DNA from 3 places in the Qiania dongpingensis genome. Region 1 is predicted to be linked to each of the others. Evidence: riboswitches for the same ligand, from Rfam matches in the RefSeq annotation. Region 1 holds a riboswitch; each other region holds the start of a gene.

Region 1 (8,233 bases):
ACCAGTATAAAAGCAATGGATACAATATTGTTATGGATGTGTGCAGCGGCGCCGTCCATGTAGTGGATGACGTGGTATATGATGCCATTGCCGTTTATGAAAAAGAAAATCCGGAGGCTGCGGCGGAAAAGCTTCGGGGGAAGTATCCGGAGGAGGATATTCGGGAAGCGGTCAGTGAGATCAAGGAGCTCTCGGAAGAAGGGCTTTTGTTCACGGAGGACATCTATGAGCAGTATGTAACAGACTTTAAAAGCAGAAAGACTGTGGTCAAGGCTCTGTGTCTGCATGTGGCCCATGACTGCAATCTTGGCTGCAAGTACTGCTTTGCAGAGGAAGGAGAATATCACGGGCGCCGGGCTATCATGAGCTATGAGGTGGGTCGGAAGGCTTTGGACTTCCTCATAGAGAATTCCGGGAACCGGAAGAACCTGGAAGTGGACTTTTTCGGCGGCGAGCCGCTGATGAACTGGGAAGTGGTCAAGAAGCTGGTGTCATACGGCCGTTCCAAGGAGAAAGAATTTAATAAGAACTTCCGATTTACGATGACGACCAACGGAATGCTTCTCGACGACGAAGTCACGGAATTCCTGAATAAGGAAATGGCAAACGTGGTTCTGAGCGTTGATGGGCGCAAGGAAGTCAACGACAGGATGCGTCCCACAAGAAACGGAAAAGGGAGCAGCTACGACATCATCATGCCCAAGTTTAAAAAATTTGCCAAAGCCCGCGGCAGCAAAAGTTATTATATCAGAGGGACTTTTACAAGGCATAATCTGGACTTTTCGGAGGACGTGCTTCATTTTGCCGATGAAGGGTTTGACCAGATTTCCGTGGAACCGGTGGTGGCGCCTCCTGAGGCAGATTATTCCATACGAGAAGAGGACCTGCCCAGGATACTTTCTGAATATGATAAGCTGGCCGGGGAATACATAAAAAGGAAACAAGATGGGAGAGGCTTCAATTTCTTTCATTTCATGATAGATTTGAGCCAGGGGCCCTGTGTGGCAAAGCGTCTTTCCGGATGCGGATCAGGGACAGAATACCTGGCTGTCACTCCATGGGGAGACCTGTACCCGTGCCACCAGTTCGTCGGGCAGGAGGAATTCCTTCTGGGAAATGTGGATACTGGAGTGGTGAACACGGAGGTCCGGGATGAATTTAAGCTCTGCAATGTGTATGCAAAAGAAAAGTGCAGGAATTGTTTTGCCAGATTTTATTGCAGCGGGGGCTGCGCCGCCAATTCCTACAATTTTCACGGCTCCATCACAGACGCTTATGATATCGGCTGTGAGATGCAGAAAAAACGCATCGAATGTGCGATCATGATAAAGGCCGCTCTGGCGGATGAGAATTAGAAGGAGATTGACCATGAAGAATGCAAGGAAAAATTCAACTCGCGGAAAGGGCATTGCCTGCCTGATCGTTCTGCTGGCCGTGATCGGTGGATTCATCTATACGGCGGTAATGGGACTTGGCAAGGACGGTTCCGGAAGCATGAGTGACATCAAGCTGGGCCTTGATCTGGCGGGCGGCGTCAGCATCACATATCAGACAGTGGATGAGAATCCCTCTGATACGGACATGAAAGATACCATTTATAAGCTCAAATTGAGGGTGGATACTTACAGCCCTGAGGCGGAAGTATACCAGGAGGGCTCCAACCGGATCAATGTGGACATCCCCGGCGTATCCGATGCTAACGCGATCCTGGAAGAACTCGGCCAGCCCGGATCTTTGTCCTTTCAGGACGCGGACGGCAATGTGGTGCTTACGGGCGACGACGTGAAGACGGCCCAGCCGGCGAGCAAGAAAAATTCGACCACAGGTGTTACAGAATATTACGTATCCCTTCAGCTGACCGATGAAGGCAGTGGAAAGTTCGCGACCGCTACGGAAAATATGATCGGCAAGACGATTTCCATCGTATATGACGGCAAGACCGTGAGCAGCCCCAGCGTGAAAGAGAAAATTACAGGAGGACAATGCAGCATTGACGGGATGAGCTCTTACGAAGCGGCCAATAATCTGGCCTCCACCATCCGGATCGGTTCTCTTCCTCTGGAGCTTAAAGAGCTGCGGTCCAACGTGGTTGGAGCGAAGCTGGGAGAAGAAGCGATTTCCACAAGCTTAAAAGCCGGGCTTATCGGCTTTATCATAGTGGCCGCGCTTATGGTGTTCCTCTACTGGATTCCCGGTGTGGCGGCAGCCATTGCCCTGGCGTTTTATGTGGCTCTGGTCATCGTGTTCCTGAGCGCTTTTGATATCACCCTTACTCTTCCGGGAATCGCAGGTATCATTTTGTCCATCGGTATGGCGGTGGATGCCAATGTCATCATCTTTGCCAGAATCCGTGAGGAGCTGGCGGCCGGGCGTAAAGTCCAGGCGGCCATCAAGGAAGGCTTTTCCAAAGCGCTGTCTGCTATCATCGACGGCAATGTCACCACGCTGATCGCGGCGGCGGTGCTTCTGTGGAGAGGCTCCGGTACGGTAAAAGGCTTTGCCCAGACGCTGGCGCTCGGTATCGTACTTTCGATGTTCACGGCCCTGGTCGTGACGAAGTTCGCGCTGAGGTCCCTGTATAATATAGGCTTCCAGTCGGAGAAGCTGTATGGCAAGGCAAAAGCGCCTAGGAAGATTAATTTTGTCAAGAAAAAATATATATGCATCATCTGTTCATTGGTGGTGATCGCTGCCGGTTTTGTGGCCATGGGCGTTTACGCGGGAGGAGAACAGGGAAGCATCCTCAACTACAGCCTGGAGTTCCAGGGCGGCACTTCCACTAACGTTACCTTTAATGAAGATTTATCCATGGAGACCATCCACAGCGATGTGGTTCCTCTTGTGGAGGAAGTGACCGGCGATGCCAATGTTGAGACGCAGAAGGTGAGCGGCACCAATGAGGTCATCATAAAGACCAGGACCTTGTCGGTGGATGAAAGAGAGCAGCTGAACAGCAAGCTGGAGGAAGCGTACGGGGTTGATACGGAGAGCATCAAGGCGGACAGCATCAGCGCGACTGTAAGTTCAGAGATGAAACGAGACGCGATTCTCTCTGTGGTGGTAGCTACCATATTCATGCTGATCTATATCTGGTTCCGGTTTAAGGATATCCGGTTCGCGACCAGCGCAGTCCTGGCACTGGTCCATGACGTGCTGATCGTCCTGGCCTTTTATGCCATCACCAAGTGGAGCGTCGGCAATACCTTTATCGCTTGTATGCTGACCATTGTGGGATACTCCATCAATGCCACCATCGTGATCTTTGACCGTATCCGTGAGAACCAGAAGGCCATGGGCGCCAGGGCTGAACTGAGCGAGGTGGTGAACTTGAGCATCAACCAGACGCTGACCAGGAGTATTTATACTTCCCTGACCACCTTTATCATGGTATTCGTGCTATTTCTGATGGGCGTGTCCTCGATCCGGGAATTTGCACTGCCGCTGATCGTGGGCATTGTGTGCGGAGCGTATTCTTCCGTATTCCTGACGGGCCCTATCTGGTACTTAATGAAGACTAAGATGAGAAAAAAAGAAACGAAATAACAGGCGGTATTTATGTATAAAATATTGACGAAGGACGGAAGGGCCAAAAGAGCCCGGCTCGAAACGGTGCACGGTGTGATAGAGACTCCGGTCTTTATGAATGTCGGGACTGCGGCTGCCATTAAGGGAGCCGTGGCCACCTCGGATCTGGAGCAGATCGGCACACAGGTGGAGCTGTCCAATACCTATCATCTGCATGTCCGGCCCGGAGATGAGACGGTGAAAAAGCTGGGCGGTCTTCATAAGTTCATGTCCTGGGACAAGCCGATCCTGACGGATTCCGGCGGATTTCAGGTGTTTTCCCTGGCAGGGCTTCGGAAGATCAAAGAAGAGGGCGTGTATTTCAACTCTCATGTGGACGGACGGAAGATTTTTATGGGACCGGAGGAAAGCATGAGGATCCAGTCCAATCTGGCTTCTACCATCGCCATGGCGTTTGATGAATGTGCGCCGGCCAAGGCGGAGAGGGAATATATTCAGAACTCTGTGGAGAGGACTACCAGATGGCTGGCCAGATGTAAGGCGGAGATGGAGAGGCTGAACGGCCTGCCGGATACCATAAACCGCCATCAGCTTTTATTCGGGATCAATCAGGGGGGAACTCTGGAGGACATACGGATCCGGCACGCGGATATCATTTCCGAAATGGATCTGGACGGGTATGCCGTAGGAGGACTGGCTGTGGGAGAGACTCATGAAGAGATGTACCGGATACTGGATGTAACGGTGCCGCATCTTCCGGAGGACAAGCCCACGTATTTAATGGGAGTCGGCACTCCTGCCAATATCCTGGAAGCGGTGGAACGGGGCGTGGACTTCTTTGACTGCGTATATCCTACGAGAAACGGGCGTCACGGCCATGTCTATACTGACCATGGAAAGATGAATCTGTTCAACGCCAAATACGAGCTGGATGACAGACCCATAGAAGAAGGATGCGGCTGCCCGGTGTGCCGGCGGTACAGCAGGGCTTATATCCGCCATCTTTTGAAAGCCAAAGAAATGCTGGGGATGCGTTTTTGCGTCTTGCATAATCTATATTTTTATAATACAATGATGAAAGAGATTCGGGAAGCGATTGAAGAGCATCGTTTTGCGGAATATAAAAAAGAAAAACTGGGGCGCATGAGCCGTCCTGAAATGGAAAAAGGAGAATGAATATGAATTTTGTGACAGCCAGCGGTATGGGCGGTGTAGGTTTTTGGGTTATTTATATTGTGGTCATCATCGGTTTCATGTATTTTATCGCGATCAGGCCCCAGAAAAAACAGCAGAAAAAACTGCAGTCCCTGATTTCCAGCCTGGAGATTGGAGACAGTGTGGTGACAACAAGCGGTTTCTACGGCGTTATCATCGATATCACAGATGATGTGGTGATCGTAGAGTTCGGAAGCAACAAGAACTGCCGTATCCCCATGGAGAAGACTGCGATTGCCAATGTGGAAAAAGCAGAAGTTGCAGAATAATCGGTAAAAGAGGTTGACGTATTTTGGAAGGTGTGTTATATTATTAACATAGAACGAAGGTTTCGATTGCTGACGGGCAAACGTGAGAAACACGGTGCAGTCGAAGCCCATATGAGCCGACCGTCTGGGCAGCATTTGTAGATCACGGATGCTGTCCTTTTTTGTATCCTGGAGGGATATGCAGGCCTTTGGCAGACGGAGTTTCCGGAGTGGAGGCAGAGGGGGCGGGGGCTGGACAAAGTGGGTGCCCACATCACACAGGCCATGTGCGGAAGGTATAAAATGGGGTTTCTGCAGGATGGCGCGTTTAAAGGAGGAGCAGTATTATGTTTAAAGACGAGTTTCAAGCAGTGGCGAATGCGGGAAAGAACAAGCTGAATTTTATGAAAAATAACCCGCTCGGTTATTTCATCTCTGCCATGGTGGCCGGTATGTTCATTGGTCTTGGCGGTCTCATAAGCTTTACCATGGGCGGTATCATGACGGCGGCAGGGGCCACCGGCGCGGTGAAGATCACCACCAGTTTCCTGTTTGCATCCGCACTGAGCCTTGTTATCATGGCCGGTGCCGAGCTTTTTACCGGCAATAACTTTGTGATGTCTTCCGCGGCCATGAAAAAAGAGATCAGCTGGGGCGGAGCCATCAAACTCTGGATATTCTGCTATATCGGAAACCTGGTGGGTTCTGTTTTGATTTCCGTCTTGTTTCATTTTACGAAGGTTCCTACCGGTGATGTCGGTACATATTTCGCAACAGCTGCCGCGGCAAAAGCTTCTGCGCCGGCGCTTGTGCTTTTCTTTAAAGGAATCATCTGCAACATCTGCGTATGTCTGGCTGTATGGTGCGGGATCAAAATGAAATCCGAATCCGGCAAGCTGATCATGACCGTATGGTGTATCATGATCTTCATGGTGTGCAGCTGTGAGCATAGTGTTGCAAACATGACATTCTTCAGCGTTGGACTCCTTGACCCCAACGGCGTGGCGATCTCCATTGGCGGCGTTTTGAATAATCTGCTGTTCGTTACCCTGGGCAATATGGTAGGAGGCATCGTATTCACCGCACTTCCTTACTACCTGATCAGCAGAAAATAAACGATAATAGATATAGAAGGTATCAAAAAAAGAGCAGCGTGCCGTGGGTAGACGGCACGCTGTTTTGCATCCGTACACCACATAAATCTTTAAAAGTGGACTTCTCTCTGCTTTTTCAGCTCTTTTGTGAGCAGGACTCCGGCATATACGGCTGTGAGCGCTTCTGATACAGGCAGGGCAGTCCAGACGCCGTCCAGGCCGAATGCCCGGGAAAGAAGGAAAGCCAGAGGAAGAACAAAGACCAGCTGGCGAAGCAGCGTGACACTCAGGCTGGGCAGGCCTTTTCCGATGGACTCAAATACCGCTGAGGTAATGATTCCGAGGGCCGAGGGGATAAAACCGATGCTGATGATCCGGAGGGCTGTTTCTCCCATGGACAGCATGCTTTTATCCGAGTTGAAGATCTGCAGAATGGGGACCGGTATGGCCTGCGACAGGAGAGTGCCGGCAGCCATCACTGCTACGGAGATCATCAGAGAGATCCGGATGGCGTCCGTTTCCCGTTTGATGTTTCCGGCTCCGTAATTGAATGATATGACCGGGCGTATGCCCTGCACCAGGCCGTTGGCCGGCATATAGACAAAGGTCTGCAGTTTATAATAGACGCCGAATACGGTGACTGCCATCTGAGAGAAGCCGGAAAGAATCCGGTTCAGGCCGGCGACCAGAACAGAGGGCAGCGCCATGATCATGGTGGAGGGAATGGCCACACTATAGATCTGCTTCAGGATGTTTCTGGTGATCATGCCCCGGTGGGGGCGGCGCAGGGGAAGCCCTGCCTTTCCCTTGGCTACCATGAGAAGGCCGATGGCTCCGGAGATGATCTGACCGGTCACGGTGGCGATGGCGGCGCCTGCCACCCCGAGGGCAGGGAAGCCCAGGAGGCCGAAGATCATGATCGGGTCCAAAATGATATTGATGATGCAGCCGATTCCCACAAGGACGAGAGGAGCTGTCATGTTTCCGGTGGACTGCAGGATCTTTTCTGCCGTGATATGGAACAGCTGGCCGAAGGAAAAGATCATGACGATATATCCGTAAGAATAGCACATGGACCGGATGGAGGCATCCTGCGTATACATGCCGACAAAGGGGCGGATGAGAAGGCTTGCCAGAAGGGCCAGGATCACATAGTGGATGCCGGTCAGAACCATGCCGACAGCGGGAGCGTCTTCTGCGGCAGAGGTGCGGCCGGCCCCCATATTCCGGGCAATGTAGGAATTGAGGCCGACCCCGGTCCCGACGGCCAGCGCCAGGGAAAGATTCTGTATGGGGTAAATAATGGAAACGGCGGAAAGGGCATCGCTGCTCAGACGGGCCACAAAGATGCTGTCCACGATATTGTATAGAGACTGGATGAGCATGGACAGCATGGGAGGGACGGCCATCTTGAGGAGGAGCGGGAACATGTTCGCGCTGCCGAGTGGATTGGAAGAGGGAGTATTCCCAGTGGTAGCTGAAGCTTTCATTGGTATTTTCCTTTCTGTATTTAAAGTAATAGAAAGAGGCTATATATCCCTTTGTTTTGAATCAGAAAACAAAGAAAATATATAGCCCCTTGAGCAATCTTTTTAAGTTGCAGTCTGTCAATGTTCGTGTTCTTCGGCTCACTTTTTCCGGAAACGGGCAAACAAGCCTTTCTTCTTGGGCGGCGCCACGATAGAACCGCGCACGCTTTTGACACTGGTGATGTAAATGCCGCTGATGACTACTTTGGCTTCCTGTTTAATAGGAAGAACGGCGAACGCCTGCTCGTCGCACATCAGAGTCATGATCTTCGGCCCGACCTTTGCCTTGACCACAGGGACCTTCGCCCTTCGTAAGTATTTCGGGGTCTGTTCATACACCATTTTCGGGAATCCGGCATCCTTGATCTTCAGCCGCTTCTTGTCAATGACGAGCATGGACACCGTCTGGGCCATGGCTTCCATCATGGACTGCTGTTCAGCCTGCTTCTTCTGCATTTTGGTTCCCAGGATGTAAAGAGCGACCAGAGCGGCAACGACAATCACCAGAACGATGATTACGATCTTTAACCACAAAGCCATAAAGGGTACCTCCTGAAATTTTTTCGCGCACCTTGCATTATACCATTAATTTGGACGAGTTGCAAGCAAATAAGGCAGGAAA
Region 2 (8,233 bases), 720 kb from region 1:
GAGAATCAAAAGAAACATGAGCTTGTTCAGAACGGCGCCGGTGATCAGGCCAAGAAAAAGGCTCAGGAACGCGACATCCACCGTCTCACAAAAAATCACCTTTCCCAAATGGCGCTTTTCCATTCCAAGGATATTATAAAGCCCGAATTCCTTCTTTCTTCTTTTCATCAGGAAGCTGTTGGTATAGAACAGAAAGATCAGAGCAAAAAAACCGGTCACTCTGGTTGCCATTCCCAGGGTATACCGGACTGTACCGCTTCCCAGCACGTCATCGAGCCCCGGATTTTCTGCCAGCGAATGAATCATAAAAAACATCGCCGTAGTCAGGATACAGGTCAGGATATAGGGGACATATGTCCTGCTGTTTTTCTGAATATTGGTGGCAGCCAGCTTCGGATACATCAGGATTCCTTTACTCATGACGATCACCGCCCGTCGCTATCATCGTGAGAGTATCGGAAATCTTCTGATACAAGCTCTCCGAGGTATCTCTCCCTTTGTATATCTGATGGAATACTTCCCCATCTTTTATGAACAGCACTCTTTTTGCTTTACTGGCCGCTTTGACGCTGTGAGTCACCATCAAAATCGTCTGACCGCAGTCATTGAGCACGCCGAACAGCTCCAAAAGGCTTTCTGTGGAGCGGGAGTCCAGCGCGCCTGTGGGCTCATCTGCCAAAATCAACTGAGGACTGGTTATAATGGCTCTGGCCACCGCCGCCCTCTGCTTCTGTCCGCCGGATACCTCATAGGGAAATTGGGTCAGGATATCCTGAATGCCAAGTCTGGGGGCAATGCCGGAAAGCTTCCGGTCCATTTCTTCATATTTTCTGCCTGATAATACAAGGGGCAAAAAGATATTGTCCCGTATGGAGAAATTATCCAGCAGATTGAAATCCTGGAACACGAAGCCCAAATTATCCCGGCGAAACGCCGCCAGCTCCCGTTCCGGGATCTTAGTCACGTCCTTTCCATTTAAATATACCTCTCCGCCCGTGGGCTTATCCAGGGCCGCAAGGATATTTAGCAATGTTGTCTTACCGGAGCCCGACTCTCCCATGATCGCCGTATATTCTCCCTTTTCCACGGAAAAATTCACATTAGAAAGAGCCTGTACCTGGCTTCCGCCAAATCTGGTAGTATAAATTTTTTTCAAATGTCTTACATCCAGCATAGCCATTTGTCTTGCCTCCTTTATCTGCTTCAACTAAGATCTACGGCATTATTATAGTAAAAAGAAAAAGGAGCTGCCATTTCTTTGGCTTACAATTCCTCCGGCCAGGCTTACAAAATTGAAAGGTAAGATCTCCATTTATTCCAATCGGATATCCAAAGAATCCAGCCCAAGGCGAACTTGGGTCCCTCTGCCCGGTTCTGAAGTGATATTGAGTGTATGGGACAGCTTATACAGAATCTCCCGGCATAGATACAGGCCGATGCCTGTTGCCGCCTTATCCGTCCGTCCATTATACCCGGTAAAGCCTCGTTCACAGATACGGGGCAGATCTTCCGGAGCAATTCCAATCCCTGTATCTTCAATGATCAGTGTTTTCGGCTGTTCCATATAGATGGTTATCTTCCCTTTATTCGTATATTTTAGCGCATTGGAAAGAATCTGCTCAATCGCAAAAGACAGCCATTTCTCATCCGTCAGCACCGTACAGTCCACATCCCGAAGCTCCAGGCCGATTTTCTTCCGAATGAAAAGAGGCGCATATTTTCTAACGGAATGGCGCACGATCGGTTCCAGAGAATACCGGCGAATAACAAAATCTGTGCTGTCACCATAAAGCCTCAGATAAGAAAGCACCATTCCCACATACTGCTCCACTTTGAAAAGCTCGGAAAGCAGCTCTCTGTCATGGGCAGAATCCTCCGAAAGAAGCAGCCTCATGGCCGCGATGGGAGTTTTTATCTGGTGGGCCCACATGGTATAATAATCCACCATCTCCTGTCTGGCCTGCTGCTCCTTATCTTCAATCCGCATCCTTTCTTCACGCTCTCGTTTTAAAAGCTCCTGATAGTCGGATTCCAAAAGTGACTGGGGCTCCGGCAGGTTTTCTCCGTCTACCAGGACTGTTTTTCTCAAAAGTTTCAGGCGGCTGTGCCTGCCCGCGTACCGGATAAAGTCCCATGCCCACAGGACCAGCCCTGCACAAAAGCACAGCAGAACACCGTATGCTACCGCGGCAAGCGGAAGCTGTTCCAGATAAAAAATGAGCAAAAAAATTCCCGAACACACAGAAAGCAGAAACAATCCCTTCCAATGGTCCTTTAGGTAGGATACCGCCAATCTTGTCATCTTCCCCATTCTCCTCCCTATGATTTACTTAACCATATAGCCAATTCCTTTTTTCGTGGAGATAAATTCCTCCAAACCGGCTTCCGAGAGCTTCTTCCTGAGCCTGGTGACATTCACCGTCAGCGTATTGTCATCCACATAAGAATCGGTTTCCCACAGCCGGTTCATAAGCATATCCCGGCTGACGATCTTTCCTTTGTTCTCCAGCAAAGTTTTCAATATCCGGTATTCATTCTTGGAAAGTTCTATCCGCTGCCCTTCATAAATGAGGACCGCCGCATCCATATCCAATATCGCTCCCCTGTGCTGCAGAAGCTCCGCCTGCTTCCCGAAATCATAGGTCCTCCGAAGCACCGCCTGTACCTTCGCTGTCAGCACCTCCAGGCTGAAAGGCTTTATCACAAAATCGTCGCCCCCCATATTCATGGCCATGACGATGTTCATATTGTCCGAGGCCGAGGAAATATAGACAATGGGCACCTTAGAAACCTTCCGGATCTCGCTGCACCAATGATAGCCATTGAAAAACGGGAGGCCGATATCCAAAAGAACGAGATGGGGCTTATAAGATAAAAATTCCTCCAGAACCTTCCGGAAATCCTGAACGCATGCCGCTTCCATCCCCCAGGCCTCCATATGCTTTTTCACCGACGACGCTATCACAGAATCATCTTCTACGATCAGCACACGATACATGACAACCTCCCATTGTGCACAATTATTTTTCATCACAGGCTATTATAGCATAAACCTGTGCAATATTTCACTTGTATAATGCAATCTGCGAAATTATACCTTGCCGCACGAAGTGCGCCTGCCCGGAGGGTATAAATTAAGGGATGCCCTAGAGTATGATACAAAACACTTTTTGGAATCATTCTTAGTAAGCTCCGGCCAAGCCCCAGTTAGACACCGGCAGAAGTTCCGGACCGTCACGATTTCGGTTCGCTGGCGATGCAGGGGCCGCTTTATCCCCGCTCCGGGAGTACCGCTCACATGTCGACGGGAAATCTTTATGATTTCCCGTCTCCGGTTCGCTCAGAAACGGAATCGGTATTTTTCGTTTCTGCCTCCATCCGCCTGGGGAACACCGGCCGCTGCCCTGCGGCGCTCACCTTTAGGCCGGCCCGGAATCTTTCTGCCGGTATCCTGCCTGCCGCACCATTCTGGCAGCAATGGAAGGTTCTGATTTCCAAAAGTATCCAGATCAGAACCAACAGCCCGCGCGCGCACCGCAGCGGGCTGCAGTGTCCGCTCCAATGGTTTTCAAAACACGCGGAAGCCTTATCCCGGTGCGGAAAGAGGCGCAGGAGGAATGATTCGATTCCATCGTAAGGCGAGCGCCGCAAAGGCGTTAGCAGAATTTTTCCAGACGCAGGGAGGCAAAAATCGCATATCATACGGATTTTTGTTGGAATCTGACATGGAAAAATTAAGGTTTATCCATGTCAGTTGGAAAGGACCGACTGGATGGGATCGGATTTCCTCAAACAGCGAATTGAAATTTTTTATTTTGAAAAGAAGTAACTATACAGCGAGAACTACAAAGACCCCGCGGCCTTCCGGCCTCCGGGGTCTTTCATTTTCCTATTCTTCCGGCATCAATGACGGAAATGTCTCATACCGGTAAATACCATTGCTATGCCATATTCGTTGCATTTGTCGATGGACAGCTGGTCGCGCATCGCTCCACCGGGCTGGATGATGGCTGTAATACCAGCTTCGTGAGCCGCTTCCACACAATCGGGGAAGGGGAAGAACGCATCGGAAGCCATGACCGCCCCCTTCGTCGCATCCGGTCCAATCAGCTCTCCGGCATGCTCCACAGACTGCTTGGTCGCCCAGATCCTGTTCACCTGTCCAGGCCCAATGCCTACGGACTGTTTATTCTTTGCCAGCGCAATGCCGTTGGATTTCACGTACTTCACCATCTTCCAGGCGAACATCATGTCTTCCATTTCCTGATCGGAAGGCTGCCTGTCCGTCACCACCTTAAGCTCATCGCCGATCAGCTTGTTGTCGATGCCCTGGACGATCAGACCGCCGTTCACTTTCTTTAAGTCGAGAGCCGTTTCCCTCTGCATGGCCGTGATATCAGGCAGTCTTAATACGCGTACATTTTTCTTCTCACAGAGAATATCCAACGCTTCTTTTTCATAGGAAGGAGCGATGATGACCTCCAGGAAGACCTCCGCCATCTTTTTCGCCATGGGCGCCGTGACTTCTCTGTTGATCGCCACAATCCCGCCGAAAATAGATACGTTGTCTGCCGCATAAGCCTTGTCCCATGCTTCCTCAATGGTAGCTGCGCTGCCTACGCCGCAGGGATTTCCGTGTTTGCTGGCCACTACGGTCGGCTCGTCATATTCCTTGCAGAGCTCCAATGCTCCGTTAGCATCATTGATATTATTAAAGGAAAGCTCTTTGCCGTTTAACTGCTCCGCCATATCCAGCGTGCCCTTTTTCTTGCCTACTTCCCGGTAGAATGCGGCCTTCTGATGGGGATTCTCCCCATACCGCATATCCTGTACCTTTTCAAAGGTCATGGTCAGCGTCTCGGGCAGATCATAATCTTTCCGCTCTGCTTTCAGATAATCGGCTATCATGGTGTCATAGTTGGAGGTATGCATGAACACCTTCTGCATCAGATAGAACTTGGTATCCAGGGATACCTTTCCATCCTCTTTCATCTCCTTAAGCACTGTCTCATAATCCCTGGGATCCACGATCACCGCCACATCCTGGTAATTCTTCGCAGCCGCGCGGAGCATCGTAGGACCGCCTATGTCGATATTTTCCACCGCGTCTGCACGAGTCACGTCATCCTTCATGATAGTAGCTTTGAAAGGATACAGGTTCACGATGACCATGTCGATCGGCTGAATTCCCAGCTCCTTAAGCTGTTTCATATGAGACGGATTGGAACGCATGGCCAAAAGGCCTGCATGTACGATCGGATGGAGGGTCTTCACACGCCCGTCCAGGCACTCCGGAAATCCAGTCAGCTCGGATACCTCGATGGCCTTTACTCCCTCGTCCGTAAGTTTTTTGTAAGTTCCGCCTGTAGAGATGATTTCCACTCCCAGCTTTGTGAGTTCCTTTGCCAGTTCCACGATGCCGGTCTTGTCTGATACGCTGATCAACGCTCTCATTTTCATGCTCCTTTCTAAAAAAGAAAAACGCCTGAGTAACCCATAGTATCCTTCAGGCTGCCCAGGCGGTCGGCTCATATATTATCCCGCGCTCCCCGTAGGTACTCCTACTCTCCGCCAGTCGCACGGTCTTGCATTTACACTATGATATTACAATAAAAAAGAAATCTTGACAAGTCCTTTTCTTTGATTTCACGGAAATTTTCCTTTCGGTATTCTTTCCGGCCAGGTTGACATTCCCTCCTTTCCCTACTATACTTCTCTTAATGAGAATGAGTATTTTCTAATGATTGGGAGGTATCGTATGGTTACAGTAACACTTGGAAAAACAGGAATCACTGTCAACAAGAATGGTTTCGGCGCCTTGCCCATCCAGAGGATCTCCAAAGAGGACGCGGCATATCTTCTCCGGAAAGCCTATGACAACGGCATCAACTTTTTTGACACGGCACGTCAGTATTCGGACAGCGAAGAAAAGGTCGGCTATGCCTTCAAGGGAATCCGGGACAAGCTTTATATTTCTACGAAAACTGCGTCCACCACGGTGGAGGGCTTCTGGGACGACTTACATACCAGCCTGAAGAACCTTCAGACCGACTACGTGGATATCCTGCAGTTCCACAACCCGGATTTCTGCCCGAAGCCCGGGGATGGCACTGGGCTTTATGAAGCGATGCTCAAAGCCAAAGAGCAGGGGAAAATCCGGCATATCAGCATCACCAATCACCGGCTTCATGTGGCCATGGAAGCCATAGAGTCCGATCTGTATGATACGCTCCAGTTCCCGTTCTGCTATCTGGCTTCAGAAAAGGACATTGAAATCGTGAACGCCTGCAAAGAGCACAATATGGGCTTTATCGCCATGAAAGCCTTGTCCGGCGGACTGATCACTAATTCTGCCGCCGCATACGCTTTTGAGGCCCAATATGACAACGTACTGCCCATCTGGGGCGTACAGAGGGAAAAGGAGCTGGATGAATTCCTGTCCTATATTGACAACCCTCCTGTGATGACTGAGGATCTGTCCTCCTTCATCGCCAAAGAGCGGGAGACTCTGTCCGGAAGCTTCTGCCGCGGCTGCGGCTACTGTATGCCCACATGTCCGGCCCACATTAAGATAGACGACTGTGCCAGGATGTCTCTGCTTCTGCGCCGTTCTCCTTCAGCCGGCCATCTGACTCCTGAATCACAGGCCATGATGGCAAAGATCGAGGACTGTATCCACTGCGGAAACTGTATGAAGAAATGTCCCTACGGGCTGAACACGCCGGACCTTTTGGCGGAGAACTATAAGGATTACAAAGAAGTGCTTGCAGGAAAACCCTTGTAAAGATCATCGGATATAAAGAAAAACGCTTCCTTTCATTTTGGAAGCGTTTTTCTTTTGCCCTGTACCGCTCATAAACCGAAACCCTATCAGCTGAAAGCTTTACATCCATCGCCTGACCGTGGCGATAAAATCTATTATTATGACGAGTACGATACTCGTGCTGAGTCCATAGAGCATCCGGGCCGGAATCCGCTCCACCATTCCCGCAATCTTCGGATGGATAAAACGCAGGAATAAATATGACAATATTCCAAAGGGAATCAAGGTCTCCAGGCAGACTCTCCCGCTTATATGAAACTGAAACATGGAATAGTCCCACCAAACCGTATGAAATACCGCTTCCAGGACAGCGCCCGTCAAATATTCCAAGACTCCGCATATGGCCATGGAAAGCAGGATGAATCTGACCGGCTTGTTCAGACAGCGCTTCAAAAGCACTCCGAGGCCCACTAGTCCAAAACCATAGATAGGACAATAAGGCCCATACAGGAATCCTCTTTCGCAGTATTCTCCATAGAGGAAGAACATGAACACCACTTCTACGACCCAGCCTATTACGGAATACACAAACAATAGGAGAACTATCCTCCCCGCCCGTACCGATGCTTCTTCTCTCTTTTCCCCGCCCCTCATACTGTCCTCTTCCAAGCTCATTTATGCTCCCTTTCTATCCATTATGGCACACTGCCTATCCCTCAAACCGGACATTAATATGCACGATCTCACTGATACATCCCAGTTTAACCGGCAGCGCCCAGGCTCCGGCCCCGGAGCTGGTTATCACATGATAATCCCCCTCCGTCCGCAGGCCATAATTCATCTCATTAAAGAGTAAGGTAAAAATCTGGCCGGGGAACATCTGGCCTCCATGGGTATGGCCGCATAGCTCCAGATCCACTCCCAGAGAAGCCGCTTCCTTCAGGCAGAAGGGCTGATGGTCCAGAAGTATGACGGGATGTTCGGTGTCCACACCCTCCATGACGCTGTAAATGGACTGCCTGTGTTCTTCCATATCCCTTCGGCCCACAACGGTGATATCCTCCGCGATGACCGCCTTCTCATCCTGAAGGACTGTAATGCCCGCATCTTCAAAATAAGAAGTGTATTCCGATTCCGTATAAATCTCATGATTCCCGGAAATATAATAAACCCCGTATACGGTCTCAAACTTCGAAAGGGCCGTTCTGGCGTACTCCTTCTGACTTTCTGTCGTATTGTGGTCAAAAAAATCTCCGCACAAAAACACCACTTCCGGCTTAAGATCATTGGTCTTTTCCACTAGTTTGTCCAGTTCTGCCTTTCCTACTACAGTTCCAATGTGTGCGTCGGAAATCATGACAACATTCAGGGAATCCAGACTGCACTCTTTCTGAACTGAAATCTCATACTCTGTTATCCGCAGGATCCTGGCATTCGCCGTCCCATAAATGCCGGCCGCCAGCGTCACGA
Region 3 (8,233 bases), 250 kb from region 1:
CCATCTATCACATGCCTATCTTCAAAGAAATCAAGAGCATGATAGCGTCCGGTAAATTGGGCAAGATCAAATTTGTGGAGGCAGAGCTGGGAAGCCTGAAGGAAGACGACCCCTCCAACCGCTTCTTTAATCCGAAGCTGGGCGGAGGCGCCATGCTGGATATCGGAACATATGGCCTCTCTTTTGTGACTTATTTTCTGTCCGGAGAATTGACAGAGCTCACTCATTTAATGGGCCGTTATCCCACCGGCGTAGATGAAATGTGGAGCATTTCTCTGAAAACCAGCGCCCAGGAAATCGGCAGTGTCAACCTGACCTTCCGGGCGAAGCTGCCCAAGCGGGGAATCATTGCCGGTGAAAAAGCCTACATAACCGTCATGAACTACGTGCGCGCCGACAAGGCGGCTCTGGTTTATCCGGACGGTTCTGAAGAGCTTTTGAAAATTGGAGAAACCTCAAAGGCCCTGCAGTACGAAATACAGGATATCGAGGAGGCGCTGTCCACCGGTGATTATTCTTACGCGTTTATGGACTGTACCATGAAGGTGGTGGAGCTGATGGACCGTCTGCTGAAAGCAGAAGATCTATAGGCATCAAAAAAGGAGACATGCCGTATACCGGCAGGTCTCCTTTTGGATGCTCTTCTTTTCTGTTTCCGCTCAATAAAGACCGGTGCATTTCGACAGTGCCCCCGCGTCCGCGATCACAGTCACATCCGGATGGAACTGCAGGACCGAAGCCGGTAGCCAGGGCGTCACCCGATCCTTAAGCACACCTGCAAGAGCCTCCGCTTTTTTTACACCATATACAGCCAGAATAATCTTCCTGGCTTTCAGAATGGTACGGATCCCCATGGTAATCGCCTGCTCCGGTACGCTGTCCGCGGAGTCAAAAAACCGCGCGTTCACTTTTCTCGTATCCTCAGTCAATTGTACCACATGGGTATCGCAAATAAATTCGTTTCCAGGTTCATTAAACCCAATATGTCCGTTTTCTCCCATTCCGAGAATCTGTATATCGATACCTCCAAATTCCTCTATACGCTTCTCATACCGAAGACATTCCTGTTCTACGTCTTCACATTTGCCATTGGGAACTTCTGTAAACTCTTTTCGAATATCCACCTTATTAAAAAGATGTTTATTCATAAAATAGCGGTAGGACTGCTCATTGCTCCCGTCCATGCCAATATATTCGTCCAGATTTACTGTACGCACCTTTGAAAAGCTCAGATTCCTGTCCTGATATCCTTCCGCAAGATACTGGTAAATTCCCACAGGGGTCTCTCCTGTCGCCAGGCCTAGGACACTGTCGTCCTTTGCTTCCATCTGCCGAAATATCATTTCTCCTGCGATTTTTCCCAGATCTTCGTAATTATCTGCCTGAATAACCTTCATCATTTCTCCCTTTCCATTTGAAAAAACATATCGACAATTCCATCAATACGGATCATCATAAATCATAATAATACTTAAATTCTGCCGGGCTGGGAATCTGCTCAATCTCCTTTAACTCCGCCCGTTTTTTCTCCAGCCATATCTCTATCAGCCGCTCCGGAAACACTCCGCCGGCAGTCAGATAATCATGGTCCGCCAAAAGAGCGTCCAATGCCTCACCCAGGGATCTGGGAAGCCCCTTGATCTTTTTCTGCTCCTCGGCAGAAAGATGATACAGGTTGAAATCATAAGGCCCCCATCCATTGGCCTCCGGGTCTATTTTATTCCGGATGCCGTCCAGGCCCGCCATCAGGATCGCCGCATACGCATAATAGGGATTCGCCGTGGCGTCAGGGTTTCGCAGTTCAAACCGTTTCGTCTCCGGAGCCTTGGCATAGGCAGGAATCCGGATGACCGCGCTTCGGTTGGAGGTGGCATATCCAATGGTGACAGGAGCCTCATAGCCAGGCACCAGCCTTTTAAAGGAATTGGTGGACGGATTGGTAAAGGCGCAAAGAGAAGCGATATGCTTTAAAAGTCCGCCGATAAAGTAATGGGCTTCCCGGCTGAGTCCGGAATAGCCATTCTCGTCATAGAACACCGGTTTTCCGTCCTTGAAAAGCAGCATGTGAACATGAAGGCCGTTCCCTGCCTCTTTATAAATGGGCTTAGGCATAAAAGTCGCGGTCTTTCCTTCGGCTGCGGCCATGTTTTTGATGATATACTTTATGATCATGGTGTTGTCGGCCATCTCTGCCATATCGCCCAGCTCCACTTCGATTTCCATCTGACCCGGACCGCCCACCTCGTGATGATGGTATTTGACCTTGATTCCCCAGTCTTCCATGGCGAGACACATCCTGCTCCTCAGATCGTATCCCACATCCTGGGGTGCAGAAGCGTGATAGCCGCCCTTATAAGTCACTTCATAGCCATTATTCCCGGGAACAGACAAGCTGCAGTTCCATTCTGCCTGGCGGGTATCCACCTGATAGCCGCTGAATTCCGGCGATATCTGATAGCGCACTTTATCCAGTACATAAAATTCAAATTCCGGCCCGATGACCATCCGATCCGCAATCCCGGTCTCTTTCATATATTCCAGCGCTCTCAGACTGACATTTTTCGGATACTGGTCAAAGGGTATATTTTCCTTTTCCCCTATGGTGCATACATTGCCGCACATGGTAAGCGTGGGGACTCCGGCAAACGGATCGACGGCTGCGCTGTCAGGATCCGGAATGAACACCATATCACTTTTCTCAATCGGCGCATATCCATAATTGGATCCGTCAAAGCCAACGCCGTATCTGAATATATCGTCGTCAAATCTCTCTCTGGGAATGGTGATATGGCGCCATCTGCCGTCAATATCCGTCATCTTAAAATCAATCATCTGAATTTGAAATTCCTCGCACATCCTTTGGATATCCGCGCTCGTCTTCATGAAAAACCCTCCGTTCCAGCCATGCGTCATTCACAGCCTGTATAGTATGTTTTGAGTATAACATGTTCCAAATAAATGACAATAAGAGAAGCATTATTCCGAATAATCATAAGTAATTTAATTAATTTCTTTATTCGTGAAATTCTGGTTCCGGCGTCCTTTCTTCCTTCCATATCTGCGCGGCAAAGTCCAGTAAATACCCCTTCGTGTTCCGTTCAGGACATTCCAGCACCGCTTCCAGACATCTCTGAAGACATTCACCCAGCTTCTTTCCCGGTTTCATGCCTGCGCCAATCAAATCTCCGCCTTTTATGGCAAGTTCACTGAGAGACACACAATCTCCGGACTCGAGGATTTCCTTGTAATATTCCTGTACCTGCAGGAGCTTTGGCAGATATGTCTCCCTTGCGTATTCGTTCTTTCCCATACTGTCAGCGGTACATACCTCCATCAGCAGAGGAAACAGATCCCTTCCCACACGGTTCAGCGCTTTCCTCACTCCTTCTTTAGAAATGGGAAACGGAAAGTCATGATATGTGACTAGGGTAGTCACCGCCTCCAAAGTAGCGTTGTCAAACTTAAGGCCCCGGATGATCTTCCTCGCTATTTCCGCGCCAGCCTCCGCATGATCATAAAAATGGATATTACCCTGTTCATCCTCCGACTTCACCTGAGGCTTTCCCAGGTCATGAAGGAGCATCGTCCAGCGCAGGATATGGTCCGCCCTTATGTTTTCCAGCGTCCTCAGCGTATGCTCACCCACCGACAGCCGGTGATAAAGGTTTCTCTGAGGCGTCTCCATGGCCCGGTCAAATTCCGGAATCACCACGGCGGTGATTCCCAGCTCGTACGCCTGGCGGAAATATTCCGGATGCGGTGAACACAGGAGTTTATCCAGCTCCACTTGTATTCTCTCCCGGCTGATCAGCTCCAGGCGGGGGGCCATCCTCTGTATCGCCTTTTTCGTTTCCTCTTCTATGGAAAATCCCAGCTGGGCAGAAAACCGTACCGCCCTCAGGATACGCAGCGCGTCTTCCGTAAACCTCTCTCCTGCGCTTCCCACACAGCGAATGATTCCGGATTTCAGATCATCCATTCCATGGAATTCATCAATAATTCCGGATTTATCGCTGTAAGCCATGGCATTGATGGTAAAATCCCGCCGCCTGAGATCCTCTTTAAGGCTCGCCGTAAAAGTGACGTCCTTCGGATGTCTCCCATCCTCGTATTCTCCATCCAGACGGTATGTGGTCACCTCATATCCGCATTTCCCCATGAGAACCGTGACAGTTCCATGCTGGATGCCAGTATCCACAGTTCTCCGAAAGAGCCGTTTCACCTGCTCCGGCCTGGCCGACGTGGTAATATCCCAGTCCTCCGGCACCCGCCCCAGAAGCGTGTCCCTGACGCAGCCTCCCACAGCATAGGCCTCATATCCAGCCTCCTCCAGGATACCGATAATAGAAGCCACATGAGGCGGAATCTCAATCTTCATAACAAGGCCCCTCTCTTTCCTCCGCCGCAGCTGAAACGTCCGCGGCACGGATCTCTGTCATATCATGCTATGACAAGTCGTGGATATATCATACCACATTTTAAACTCAGAGGGCAAGAAAAAAGGCCATGCACCCCACTGTACATGGCCTTTCCCTATTGCTTAAAACCCTCTCCCTTGTAACTCCGCCCGTCAGACAACGGGCGCAAATCTATGAAAAAGAAATAATCAGTAATGTTATGCCGGATTAGAACAGGCCAGTGATCTTGCCGCTCTCATCCACATCGATCTTCTCTGCAGCCGGTACCTTCGGCAGTCCCGGCATCGTCATGATCTCTCCTGTCAATGCCACGATGAATCCTGCTCCTGCCGATATCTTCAGGTTCCTTACCGTCACCTCGAAGTCCTTCGGCGCTCCCAGTAACTTCTGGTCATCCGAAAAGCTGTACTGCGTCTTCGCCATACAGATCGGGCAGTCTCCATAGCCCAGCTCCTCCAGCTGCTTCGCCTGCTTCTTCGCTGCCGCCGTCAGCACCACTCCCTTGCCATGGTATACTCTCTTCACGATGGTATCCAGCTTCTCTTCGATGCTGCCGTCAAGCTCATAGGAAAAGCTGAAATCGTTCGGCTCCTCACAGAGGCGCACTACTTCCTCTGCCAGCTTCACTCCGCCTTCTCCGCCTTTTGCCCATACCTCGGACAGCGCCACGTTCACTCCCAGCTCACGGCACTTCGCTTCCACAAGATCCAGCTCCGCCTTGGTATCCGTCGGGAACGCGTTGATCGCCACTACGCAGGGCAGCTTATATACGTTCTTCATATTGTCCACATGCTGTAGCAGGTTCGGGAGCCCCTTCTCCAATGCTTCCAGGTTCTCATTGTTGAGGTCTGCCTTGGCCACTCCTCCGTGGTGCTTCAGCGCTCTCACCGTCGCCACCACTACTACTGCCGACGGCCTGAGCCCTGCCATCCGGCACTTGATGTCCAGGAACTTCTCTGCTCCCAGGTCTGCTCCGAAGCCAGCTTCTGTGATCGCATAGTCGCCCAGCTTCATCGCCATCTTTGTCGCGATCACCGAGTTGCATCCATGGGCGATGTTCGCGAAGGGGCCGCCGTGTACGATGGCCGGCACATGCTCCAGTGTCTGCACCAGGTTCGGCTTCAGCGCATCCTTTAACAGGGCTGTCATCGCTCCCTGTGCGTTCAGATCCCCTGCTGTCACAGGCTTCTGATCGTAGGTATATCCTACGATGACTCTGGAGAGACGGGCCTTCAGATCCGTGATGTCGGATGCCAGGCACAGCACCGCCATGATCTCCGATGCCACGGTGATGTCATAGCCGTCCTCGCGGGGCATCCCGTTCGTCCTTCCGCCCAGTCCGTCCACCACAAAACGCAGCTGTCTGTCGTTCATGTCCACGCATCTCCTCCAGGTGATCCTCCTGGGGTCGATGTTCAGGGCGTTGCCCTGATAGATATGGTTATCGAGCATGGCTGCCAGCAGGTTGTTCGCCGCTCCGATGGCGTGGAAGTCACCGGTGAAATGGAGGTTGATGTCCTCCATGGGCACTACCTGGGCGTATCCGCCGCCTGCCGCTCCGCCCTTCACGCCGAACACCGGCCCAAGGGAAGGCTCACGCAGGGCTACCATGACGTTCTTTCCGATCTTCTGGAGGCCGTCTGCCAGGCCGACCGTCGTCGTCGTCTTCCCTTCCCCTGCGGGTGTGGGGTTGATGGCGGTGACCAGCACCAGCTTTCCGTCCTTCTTGTCTGACTCTTTCAACAGGTTGTAATCGATCTTTGCTTTGTACTTTCCGTACTGCTCCAGGTACTTCTCCTCGATCCCTGCCTTTGCCGCGATCTCCGTTACCGGAGCCATTGTGCACTCCTGTGCGATCTCAATGTCACTTTTGAATCCCATAATAATACCCTCCTATATGTATATAAATATTTCTGCCCTTTTTGCTCCCGGCCGGCTAACCCTCCAGCTTTTGAGAACAAAAAAGGACAACATTCAGAAACAAATGTTGCCCAGACGGTCGGCTCTTATATGGCTCCGATTCCACTGTGGTACTCCACAATTATCCGTCAGTAATCGGAACTTCGTTTTGATATTTGTATACTAACACGTTGTTAAGCATTTGTCAAGCACCTATTTTGATTCTCATACATCCCCTGAGCAGGAAATGCCCGAAACAGGTTTTCTCTGCCTGATTGACAAGGCAAGAGGAAATCCGATTCCGGGCCGGCCTAAAGGCGGGCGCCGCAGAGCAGCGGCCGGTGTTCCCCAGGCGGAGGAAAGCAGAAACGGAGACAGGAAAATCATCAGGATTTTCCGTCGACATGTGAGTGGTACTCCTGGAGCGGAGATAAAACGCCCCCTGCATCGTCAGCGAACCGAAATCGTGACGGTCCGGAACTTCTGCCGGTGTTTAGCTGGAGCTTGATAGGAGCTAATTAAAAATGATTTCACTTATCTTTAATATGCTTTGCCCCAATATACCATCGTCTTTGCAGGCTTTCCGCATACCGGGCACACATCCGTGATCTGTTCCTGCTCAAACGGCATGCAGCGTGAGGTCGCCGTTGTATCCTCTTTGATCTTGAGCTCACATGCCTCGTCGCCGCACCACATCATCTTTACAAATCCCGGCTTCTCTGCCACGATCTTCTTGAATTCTTCATAGTCCCTGGCCACATAGGTGTGCTCCTTCAAATGCTCCTTTGCCCGAGCCAGCATATCCTTCTGGATACAATCCAGGATCTCTTTTGCCTTTTCTGCCAGCTCATCCAGTGATACCACAAGCTTTTCACGGGTATCGCGGCGGACGATCACCGCCTGGTTCTGTTCCATATCCTTCGGACCAATTTCCACGCGGATAGGGATTCCTCTCATTTCCTGTTCACTGAATTTCCAGCCCGGACTCTTGTCGGAATCATCCAGCTTCACGCGGATACCGGCTTCTTTCAGTACGTCACGGAGAGAAGCGGCCTTTTCCATCACGCCTTCTTTTCTCTGAGAAATCGGAATCACCATTGCCTGCACCGGCGCGATCCTCGGAGGAAGCTTCAGGCCGCTGTCGTCTCCATGCACCATAATGAGCGCGCCGATGATACGGGTAGACATGCCCCATGACGTCTGGTGCACGTACTGAAGCTGATTCTGGCTGTCAGAATACTGAATATCAAAGGCCTTTGCGAATCCGTCGCCGAAATTATGGCTGGTCCCGGACTGAAGCGCCTTGCCGTCGTGCATAAGCGCTTCAATGGTGTAGGTGGAATGAGCGCCGGCAAACTTTTCTTTATCTGTCTTGCGTCCTTTTATCACCGGTATGGCCAATTCCTCTTCACAGAAATCCGCATAAACATTCAACATCTGAATGGTCCGAGCTTCCGCTTCTTCCTCTGTAGCATGGGCGGTATGACCTTCCTGCCATAAAAATTCGGCGGAACGCAGGAACGGACGCGTCGTCTTTTCCCAGCGGACTACAGAACACCACTGGTTATAAAGCTTCGGCAGGTCTCTGTGGGACTGGATGATCCTGGAATAAAAATCGCAGAACAGAGTCTCGGAGGTCGGACGCACACAAAGTCTCTCCGGCAAGGTTTCTAGACCTCCCTGGGTCACCCAGGCAACTTCCGGGGCAAAGCCCTCCACATGGTCCTTTTCCTTCTGCAGCAGGCTCTCCGGGATAAACATGGGCATATAGACATTCTCCACGCCGGTCTCCTTGAAGCGCCTGTCCAGCTCTTTCTGTATATTTTCCCAGATGGCATAACCATTGGGCCGGATGATCATACATCCCCTGACATTGGAGTATTCTACCAATTCTGCTTTTTTCACCACATCCGTAT

What was found. A riboswitch is a leader RNA that binds a small molecule or an ion and turns the genes downstream of it on or off. The one in region 1 is predicted to bind ZMP and ZTP.
Region 2: another riboswitch for ZMP and ZTP. It lies ahead of purH (bifunctional phosphoribosylaminoimidazolecarboxamide formyltransferase/IMP cyclohydrolase); the one in region 1 lies ahead of H9Q78_RS06780 (formate/nitrite transporter family protein).
Region 3: another riboswitch for ZMP and ZTP. It lies ahead of H9Q78_RS07815 (formate--tetrahydrofolate ligase); the one in region 1 lies ahead of H9Q78_RS06780 (formate/nitrite transporter family protein).

What each region holds. Positions count from the first base shown of each region.
Region 1 is NZ_CP060634.1:1,420,736-1,428,968, reverse strand. Features, by position in the region: gene scfB (thioether cross-link-forming SCIFF peptide maturase) at 1-1,355, shown strand, start outside; gene secD (protein translocase subunit SecD) at 1,369-3,543, shown strand; gene tgt (tRNA guanosine(34) transglycosylase Tgt) at 3,556-4,701, shown strand; gene yajC (preprotein translocase subunit YajC) at 4,728-5,009, shown strand; ZMP/ZTP riboswitch at 5,065-5,146, shown strand; gene H9Q78_RS06780 (formate/nitrite transporter family protein) at 5,336-6,103, shown strand; gene H9Q78_RS06775 (MATE family efflux transporter) at 6,193-7,572, opposite strand; gene H9Q78_RS06770 (hypothetical protein) at 7,711-8,151, opposite strand.
Region 2 is NZ_CP060634.1:701,474-709,706, forward strand. Features, by position in the region: gene H9Q78_RS03325 (ABC transporter permease) at 1-420, opposite strand, end outside; gene H9Q78_RS03330 (ABC transporter ATP-binding protein) at 413-1,180, opposite strand; gene H9Q78_RS03335 (sensor histidine kinase) at 1,313-2,302, opposite strand; gene H9Q78_RS03340 (response regulator transcription factor) at 2,327-2,998, opposite strand; gene H9Q78_RS03345 (hypothetical protein) at 3,316-3,498, opposite strand; gene purH (bifunctional phosphoribosylaminoimidazolecarboxamide formyltransferase/IMP cyclohydrolase) at 3,904-5,454, opposite strand; ZMP/ZTP riboswitch at 5,507-5,589, opposite strand; gene H9Q78_RS03355 (aldo/keto reductase) at 5,759-6,784, shown strand; gene H9Q78_RS03360 (putative ABC transporter permease) at 6,884-7,438, opposite strand; gene H9Q78_RS03365 (metallophosphoesterase) at 7,473-8,233, opposite strand, start outside.
Region 3 is NZ_CP060634.1:1,668,991-1,677,223, forward strand. Features, by position in the region: gene H9Q78_RS07795 (Gfo/Idh/MocA family protein) at 1-590, shown strand, start outside; gene nagB (glucosamine-6-phosphate deaminase) at 660-1,397, opposite strand; gene glnA (type I glutamate--ammonia ligase) at 1,453-2,883, opposite strand; gene H9Q78_RS07810 (CCA tRNA nucleotidyltransferase) at 3,014-4,378, opposite strand; gene H9Q78_RS07815 (formate--tetrahydrofolate ligase) at 4,626-6,299, opposite strand; ZMP/ZTP riboswitch at 6,401-6,484, opposite strand; gene proS (proline--tRNA ligase) at 6,858-8,233, opposite strand, start outside.